Linked DNA regions of Methylacidimicrobium sp. AP8. The protein of the gene in region 1 interacts with the protein of each later gene in a pairwise test. Links are inferred from orthologs where the notes say so. Each region holds a gene or a part of one and is shown on either strand. Other genes may lie near its edges.

Region 1 (4,340 bases):
TTCCCTCTGGGTGATGCGCTCGAACGGCGGTGCGCTTTCAGCGCGGGGTGCAGGGGAGCGGCCCATCGAGACGCTGCTTTCGGGGCCGGCGGCCGGGGCGGTCGCAGCCGCCGCTTGGGGACGCCTGGTCGGTTTCCCGCATATCATCGCTTTCGACATGGGCGGCACTTCGACCGATGTCTGCCTCGCCGGGGAGGATCCGCTCCCCGAGCGCGGCGGCAGCGTCGGCGGATACCCGATCGGGAGTCCGCTGCTTCCCATTCAGACGGTCGCGGCGGGGGGAGGCTCGATCGCCCGCGTCGACGCTGGCGGGGCCCTCCGGGTAGGTCCCGAAAGCGCGGGTGCGGATCCCGGTCCGGTCTGCTATGGCCGAGGGGAAGAGATCACCGTGACCGATGCGCACCTTTGCCTCGGACGGTTGGGATCCGCCGGCCTGCTGGGCGGAGAGATGCCCCTGGATGCCGACCGGGCCAGGGAATTCTTCGCTCGGTTCTGGCGGGATCGGATGGCGCCGCGCTGGAGTGCGTCGTCCGAAGAGGATCACCCGGTGGAGCGGCTGGCTCAAGGGATCCTCGATGTGATCAATGTCCGGATGGCTCGCGCTATCCAGCTCGTTGCTACGGAGAGCGGGCGGGATCCGCGCGATTTCAGCCTTCTGGCCTATGGGGGGGCCGGCGGCTTGCACGCCTGCGATCTGGCGGAAGCTTTGGAAATCCCGCAGGCCCTCGTCCCGCGGAATCCGGGACTTTTCTCCGCGCTTGGCGGCCTCTTCTCGGATTTTGTGAAGGAGTATGTCGAGACCCTGCTCTGTCCCCAGGAGCGGGCCGACGAAGAGGATCTGCGGAGGATCTTCGGCCGGCTGGCGGGCCGGGCGGAGGAAGAGTTGGATGCCGAGGGGTTTGGCCGGCGTGAACGCGCTCTCTCCTTTTTCGTCGACATGCGCTACGCGGGCCAAGGGCATGAGCTGATGGTCCCGTATTCCGAGGAATATGCCGGGCAGTTTCACCGGTTGCATGAGCTCCGGTTCGGTTATGCCGATTGGGGCAGAAAGACGGAGATCGTCGCGCTGCGGGTGCAGGCTCGGGGCATGCCCCGGAAGCCCGTCCTTGTCCCGGAGGAGGAAACGGGTCCCGAGCCCGGCAAGGATAGCCTGTTGTACGAGGCCCCTGTCTGGTTCGGGGGGCGTGTCGTTCCGACACGCTTTTACCGGAGGGAGCGGCTCCGTCCCGGAAACCGGATCGAAGGACCGGCGGTCATCCTGGAATATAGCGGGACCACGGTCGTCCCTCCTTCTTGGAAGGCGCACGTGGATCGATACGGCGGACTGCTTCTGACGCGCCGGGAAGAATAAGGCGGCGGCGCTAGCGGCCATTTCTCACAAGCTTTCTCCTACGGCTTGCAAAACGGGCTCGTCTGCTTCGCTCCCGCTTGGTTTTCCATCCTCGCAGTATGTCTTCATACAGCTCCGGTGGAAAACCTGCGCCCGCCTTGCACCCAAGCCCATTTGCGGCGCCTCGGCTACGAAATTTGTGAGAAATGGCCGCTAGAGGGCGATCCCGAGGGCCAAGTAGAGGCCGAGGAGGATGCCGGCGCCGGCCAGGCAAGCGCCGAGGATCGTGTCGAAGAGAACGAAGCTGTTTCTTTCCAATTCCGGGCTGTCGATCTGCCGGGCGTTGAGCCGGTATCGGAGGGCCGCCATCCCGATCATGACGGCGCCGAGGGTCAGGAAAGCGAGTCCGATCACCCGGGTAGCCGGCTCTTGGGTCGGCGGCTGGTTGAGCGCGAGGCGCAGATAGTTGAGGAAGAGGGTGAACTTCTCGAGCAGGAAGCCGAATGCCATCAGCCCGATGCTCGTGCGCACCCAGGCCAGAAACGTGCGTTCGTTCGCCGAGTGATCCCCGAAGTTTTTCTTCATCGGAAACCGCTTGCCGGGCCTCCTCATCCGCTGCGTTCCCGCAGCGGTCCGACACCGGGAAAGGGCGAAGTCGCGCGCTCGAAATGGGGTTAGAGGCGCTTCAGGAAGGCGGCCAGCCGTTCGACCCCTCGTTGCAGGCTTTCCATGTCGGTAGCATAGGAGAGGCGCACCGTGCGGTCGTCTCCGAACGCGATCCCGGGGACTGTCATGACCTTCTCTTCCTCGAGGAGGCGGTCGGCGAAATGGGAAGAGGAGAGCCCCGTCTCGCCGATCTCGAGCAGCAGATAGAACGTGCCCTGGGGGCGGAGGAAGTGGATCTTGGGGAGGGAGCCGAGCTGCGCCACCAGGTAATCCCGCCGCCTCCTGTACTCGTCGGTCATGGCCTGCACGCACTCCTGCGGGCCGCGATAGGCGGCGAGCGCGCCCTTCTGGGCGAATGAGGTTACGTTCGATGTCGAATGGCTCTGGATCGCTTCGACGGCCGCCGCGGCCCAGGGCGGCGAGGCGACATAACCGAGCCGCCATCCGGTCATCGCATAGGCCTTGCTGAAGCCGTTGACCGTGAAGGTGAGCGGGTAGAACGCGGCATCGAGGGAAGCCACGCTCCAGTGCTTGAGGCCGTCGAAGAGGATCTTCTCATAGACTTCGTCGGAGAGGATCAGGATGTCCTCTTCGGCGGCGACGCGGGCCAGGGCTTCGAGCTCCTCGCGCGTGTAGACCGACCCGGTGGGATTCCCCGGGCTGTTGAGGATGATGATCCGGGTCTTCGGCGTCATCGCGTCCGCAAACTCTTCCGGCGTGATCTTGAAGCCGTTCTCCAGCCGGGTGGGAACGATCACGGGCTCCCCGTCGGCGATCTTGACCATCTCCGGATAGCTCAACCAGTAGGGCGCCGGGATGATGACCTCGTCTCCGGGATCCAAGGTTGCCAGGAGGACATTGAGACAGGCATGTTTGGCGCCGCAGCTGACCGTGATCTGTCCAGGCTCGTAGGAAAGGTTATTGTCCGCCTTGAGCTTGTCCACGATCGCCTGCCGCAGCTCCGGAATGCCCGAGGAAGGAGTGTACTTGGTGAATCCGGCATCCAGAGATCCCATAGCCGCCGCCTTGATGAACTCCGGGGTGTCGAAGTCCGGCTCCCCCGATGCGAGGTTGATGACGTCCACGCCTTTGGCCCGGAGAGCCTTCGCCTTGCTTCCCAAGGAAAGGGTAAGAGATGGGGTGATGCGGGCGGCGCGAGAGGATGGTTCCATGGGACCCTTTCGGTTGATTGACGGATGGCGGTGCTGTCAGGCGCCGTAGTATTCGGCGACCAGAGAGGAAAAGTTGCTTTCTCCGGGGCGTAGGATCTGCATTTCCCGTTCGGCGCTCTCCTCCGAATCGGAAGCGTGCGCCGCATTGACCATGATATTCTGGCCGAATTCGCGGCGGATCGATCCCGGCGGCGCCTTGGCCGGATCGGTAGGCCCGAGGACCTCGCGGATCCGCCTTACGGCGTCGATCCCCTCGTAGACCAGGATGAGGCATTTCTCTTTTCCGGGAAGTCGGCGTTCCGCCTCCGAGCAGTCCTTGGGGTTATGGCCGGTCATGAACTGGATGATCAGATCGAACTGGTAATCGGCCGCTTTCGGTCCGAGCAGCCGCCCGAGCTGCTCCTTCAATTCGGCATCGACGGTGATGCCGAGGGCGGATTCAAGCAACTCTTTGGCTTTTTCCCCGGTCGGCCCGACCAGCTTCTCGCGCAGGACCGCCCGGACGGGGCCGTAGAACTCCTCCGCTTCGGCGACGCTCATCCGGTGAACCTTGATGGCTGTGATCGCGAGGCCCGTTTTCGAGAAAAGATCGATCACGTTGCCCGGTCTCCCCCCCGGAAACCGGATTGTGTCGGGCTTGAGGATCACCAGCGTTCGCTGGTGCCCGGGATCGTTGACGGTGGGGAGCGCCGCGGAGACGAGCCCCGCATCGGTTGCGGCGTATCGGCTCCAAAGCCGGAGCTTGGCCGCCGCTTCCTCTACCGTCGGAGCGGCCAGGACGGCCGGCTCGAAGTAGCGGACCGAGCCATCCCGGGCGAAGACCAGATCGGCGAAGGTGTCGCGGACCGTTTCCCCGCCTCTGCTCATCCGGCTGATGTTGCCCACCGCTTCGCGCGTGCGGGCGACTGCGTCTTCCCCCGCGAAGAGCAAGACCATGACTCGTCTCCGGAGCTTGGTCACCGGATCGGGAGCGTAATTTTCCAGGATGTAGTCTCGAATCAGCTGTTGGATCTGCCGGTCCTGGGGATCGTTTTCTGTCACGATCATCTTGGCGTACTCGCGGACCAGCTCATGGCTCGGGGCGAACATCGAGGCGCCCGCCAGCTCCAGGCCCGTTCGGGTGAGCAATCGGGAAATAATCGCGCCCGTGCGGGATTTCTGCAGCGAATAGG
Region 2 (4,525 bases), 780 kb from region 1 along the record:
CGGATCGAAGCCCGCCTCCGAGAGCGAAGCCAGAACCGCTTCCGCATAGAAGGAGAGACGGGCGTCGGCGACGAGCGCGACGCGCGCGCTAAAGTCGTAGTCGGAGGAGAGCCGCTGCCCGATCGTCTCCAAAAGGCCGTTGCCGATCCGGACCGGATAGGAGCGGCTGGCGGCCGAGACGGTGAGAGAGCGGATGGGATTCATGCGGGAGAAGGGAGAGAAGAGGGAGAGAGGGAGCGAGAAGAGGTGCGCGGCTGCTCTTCTCTGTTTCTTCGGCGGGACCCGACGCGCGTCGGAATCCGGCCGGAGACGAGAAGCTCGACCGCTTCCGGGCCCAGCGCCTGCTCGAGGGCGGAGAGGAGCGGCGCGGTCACCTCGACGAAGAACTTTCGGGACGGCTCGATCTCGACGAAGGCTCCGTCGGCTCGCCGGCAGCGGAGGCGCACGGCGACCTTTCCCGGCCGGCTTCGGAGGATGGCGGCGAGCCCTTGCCACCGCTCCGCCGACCACCGGTCCAAGGAAATGTGGAGAAGAACGGCCTCCACCAGACGCTCCCGGGCCTCCGGCAGCGAGAGAAGCTCGGTGGCCCGCACGCTGACCCCGTTGTCCCGCCGGGAGACCGTGCCGGCCAGGATCGCGATCTCGCCCGGTTCCCACCCTTTGGAAAGGGAGGTGTAGAGGTCGGGAAAGACGATCGCTTCGACCGAACCGGTCGCATCTTCGATCTGGAGACGGGCGAAGGGACGCTTGTCGCGGCTCGAGACCCGCACCTCGACCCGCGTCAGAATCCCGGCCAGCCGAACGGGGGTGGCGTCGGCCAGGGCTGGGAGCGCGCTGATTTCGGTCGCGCGGAACGGCCGGAGCTGGCTCTGGTATTCCTCGACCGGATGGCCGGAAAGATAGACGCCCAGAAGTTCTTTCTCGAAGCGGAGCTTCTGGGAGGCAGGAAACTCGGGAAGATCCGCCTCCTTTTTCGGGGGCGCCGGAACGGACACGAGGTCGAAGAGCGAGCCCTGCCCTTCGGCCCGCTCCCGGGCGGCCGCCGCCGCCGAGGCGAGGGCCAGATCGATTTCGGAGCAGAGCTGGGCACGCGAGCGGCCGAAGCCGTCGCAGGCTCCCGCCTGGATCAGGCTTTCCAGGACCTTGTGATTCAGTGTCCTGCCCGTCACGCGCAGGCAGAGATCGGCCAAGGACGAAAAGCTCTTCTGCTTCCGAGCCGCAACGAGGCTCTCCGCCACTCCGACGCCGACGTTCTTGATCGCCGCCAGGCCCCATCGGATGCCGCCGCCTTCGACCGTGAAGCGGGCTTCGCTGCGGTTGACGTCCGGGCCGAAGATGGGGATACCCAGCCGACCCGCTTCGGCGACCAGGGAGGCGATCTTGTCGGTGTCTCCCATTTCGTTGGACAGCAGGGCGCTAAGAAAATAGACCGGATAATGGGCTTTCAGGTAAGCGGTTTGGTAGGCGAGGAGCCCGTAGCAGGCGCTATGGGCCTTGTTGAAGCCGTAGCCCGCGAACTTTTCAAGCGTGTCGAAGATCCTTCCGGCCTGCTCCTCGGGAATGCCGTTCTTCTCCCGGCAGCCGCGGACGAAGAGATCCCGGTGCAGGCGCATCTCTTCGGGTTTCTTCTTCCCCATGGCCCGCCGCAGGAGATCGGCTTCTCCTAAGGAGTACCCGGCAAGCACGCTGGCCGCCTGCATGACCTGCTCCTGGTAGATCATCACCCCGTAGGTATCCTTGAGGATCGGCTCGAGGAGGGGGTGCGCATACTCGATGGGGATCTTGCCGAGCTTCCGGTCGGCGTAGGCCGGAATGTTCTCCATCGGCCCCGGGCGGTACAGGGCCACCAGCGCGATCACGTCCTCGATGTTGCGCGGCTTGAGCCGGCGGCAGAGATCGAGCATTCCCGGAGATTCGAGCTGGAAGATCCCCACGGTCTTCCCGGCGGAAAGCAGTTCGTAGGTGGGAGCGTCGTCGAGCGGGATCGAGCCGGGCTCCAGAGAGAGACCGGTGTGCTCGCGGATCGCTGCGAGCGCATCGGCGATCACCGTGAGCGTCTTGAGGCCGAGAAAGTCCATCTTCAGAAGGCCGATCTCGGCCAGCGGCTCCATCGACCACTGGGTGACCGTTTCGCCCTGCTCCCCCCGGGCGAGCGGGACGAACTCGACCAGGTCGCCGGGGGCGATGACCACCCCGGCGGCATGCACGCCCGGCTGGCGCGTCAAGCCCTCCAGGCATCCCGCCAGCCGCAATACCTCCCGGGCGTCCGCGTCATGCTCGTTCTCGAAGCGAAGGTCGGCGCTCTCCCGCAACGCCCGCTCCAAGGTCATCGCGGGATCGGCCGGAATCATCTTGGCCAAGCGGTCGGCCTGCCCGTAGGAGAGGCCGAGAACGCGGGCGACGTCGCGCACGGCCATCTTCGCGCCGAGCGTGCCGAAGGTGATGATCTGGGCTACCGACCCTGTGCCGTACTTCTTCCGCACGTATTCGATCACCTCCGGGCGCCGGTTGTAGCAGAAGTCGATGTCGATATCGGGCGGAGAGATCCGTTCCGGATTGAGAAACCGCTCGAAGACAAGCCCATAGCGAATCGGGTCGATGTCGGTGATCCCGAGCGCGTAGGCGACGAGGCTGCCGGCGGCGCTTCCGCGGCCCGGTCCGACGGGGATCCCCCGCCTCTTGGCGTAATCGATGAAGTCCCAAACGATGAGAAAGTAGCTGACGAATCCGGTCTTCTCGATCACTCCCAGCTCGTAGTCGAGCCGCCGCCGCAGCTCCTCGCTCGGGTTCCCGTAGCGAGCCGCCAGGCCCTTCTCGCAGAGCTCCCGCAGGAACTCGGCCTCGCTCCGGCCGGCGGGCGGGGTGAAGGAGGGGTACCGGTTGCCTCCGAGGGCGATCTCCAGACGGCAGCTTTCGGCGATCCGGACCGTGTTGGCCAAGGCTTCGGGGTGGTCGGGGAAGAGCGAGGCCATCTCCTCGGCCGACTTGAAGTAGAACTCGGCGGCGCCGTACCGCTTGCGATCGCTGTCGGTCAGGCGGGCGCCGGTCCCGATGCAGAGGAGGGCGTCGTGGGCGGCGGCGTCCTCCTTACGGAGGTAGTGGACGTCGTTGGTGGCGACGAGAGGATGGCCCGTCTCGCGGGAGAGCTGTGCGAGCCCTGCCCGGACGATATCCTCCCCGGGAAGCCCGTGGTTTTGGATTTCGAGGTAGAAACAGCCGGGCTCGAAGCAGGCGGCGAGAGTCTCGATCGTGCGCCGGGCGCCGTCGCGGTCCCCCTCGAGCAGGTGCTGCGCCACCTCGCCCTTCAGGCAGCCGCTCAATCCGATCAGCCCTTTGCCGTGCTCGCGCAGAAGCTCCTTGTCGATGCGCGGCTTGTAGTAGAAGCCTTCCAAGTAGGCGAAGGTCGCCAGGCGGAGCAGGTTGCGGTATCCCTCCTCGTTCCGGACCAGGATGGTCAAGTGGCTCGTTTCGGATCGGCCGCCCTTCCGGGAAAAGCGGCTCTCCCGAGCCAGATAGGCTTCGTATCCGAGGATCGGCGTGATCCCGGCCGACCGGCAGGCCTTGTAGAATTCGATGGCGCCGAATAGGTTGCCATGGTCCGTCAAGGCGACCGCCGGCATGCCCGCCTCGCGGGCGGCCAGCGCCAGCCCAGGGATCCGGCAGGTGGCGTCGAGCAGGCTGTAGTCGGAATGGACGTGGAGATGAACAAAATCGGAAGAGGCCATGGCTCGTCCTTTTCAACGTACTCGATCGGACGGCGATCGCCGAAGCGCTTTTTCGCCGAACGATGGGCGGGCTAGCCGGGACGGAGATCGGTGTAGAGCTCGCGGGGAATTTCCGCAAGAAAGCGGGAAGGGCGGAGCGAGTTTTCGCCGTATTGGGACGCCCGGTATCGCGGATAGACGAGGAAGAGGCGGTCCCGGGCACGGGTCGTCGCCACGTAGAAAAGCCGGCGTTCCTCTTCTTCCCCCATGAGGGATTCGGCCGAGCGGCCCGAAGGGAAGAGACCGTCGGCTAGCATGATCACGAAGACCGCCTGCCACTCGAGGCCTTTGGCCTGGTGAATGGTGGAAAGCTGGACCCCTTCCCGGGAGGCGGCGCGGTCGGTGTTCGTCAGGAGGGTGAGCTGGGTCAGCAGGCTTTCGGTATCCGGGAATCCGGCGGCGAAGGAGACGAGCTGAGAGAGGTCTTCCAGCCGGTGCGCGGCATCCGCATGCTGCGATTCGAGGTAAGTGCGGTAGAAGGTTTCGATCACCTTCTCGATCTGCGCCCCGGGCCGGCATCGCAGCTCGGGCGAGGAGATCTCCCGGTGGAGCTTGACCCACTCCTGCCATGCCGTGCCGCAGGACTTGGGCGGGACGACCGAGGCGAGATCGCCCTTGCGGGCAAACTCTTCCCAAAGGCGTCCGGCGGTCTTCTCCCCGATGCCCGGAAACATCCGGACCACTCGGGAAAACGCAACGGAGTCGCGAGGATTGACGGCCAGCCGCAGGAAGGCGGCAACATCCTTCAAATGGGCCTGCTC

The links. Proteins that work in one complex are often made in the same cells at the same time.
Region 2: the proteins of MTHMO_RS07935 (region 1) and dnaE interact in binary tests that used the Escherichia coli proteins (3 or more experiments, as listed by UniProt). The link is inferred for Methylacidimicrobium sp. AP8 from one-to-one orthologs.

Annotation. Positions count from the first base shown.
Region 1 is NZ_LR797830.1:1,704,191-1,708,530, reverse strand. What follows is about bases 1,087-4,029. They hold MTHMO_RS07935 (pyridoxal phosphate-dependent aminotransferase), read right to left. Parts: upstream 3,169-4,029; coding sequence 2,005-3,168; downstream 1,087-2,004. Other genes in these bases: MTHMO_RS07930 (nucleoside-diphosphate kinase), read right to left, coding at 3,205-4,029; MTHMO_RS07940 (YidH family protein), read right to left, coding at 1,544-1,915; MTHMO_RS07945 (hydantoinase/oxoprolinase family protein), read left to right, coding at 1,087-1,351. In the rest of the region: more of MTHMO_RS07945, read left to right, coding at 1-1,086; more of MTHMO_RS07930, read right to left, coding at 4,030-4,340. UniProt on the Escherichia coli protein: Shows aminotransferase activity with methionine and histidine as substrates, and to a lesser extent also with phenylalanine.
Region 2 is NZ_LR797830.1:923,009-927,533, forward strand. The notes cover bases 1-4,069. They hold dnaE (DNA polymerase III subunit alpha), read right to left. Parts: upstream 3,726-4,069; coding sequence 201-3,725; downstream 1-200. Other genes in these bases: aroB (3-dehydroquinate synthase), read right to left, coding at 1-204; MTHMO_RS04170 (ATP-dependent helicase), read right to left, coding at 3,797-4,069. In the rest of the region: more of MTHMO_RS04170, read right to left, coding at 4,070-4,525. UniProt on the Escherichia coli protein: DNA polymerase III is a complex, multichain enzyme responsible for most of the replicative synthesis in bacteria. This DNA polymerase also exhibits 3' to 5' exonuclease activity. The alpha chain is the DNA polymerase catalytic subunit.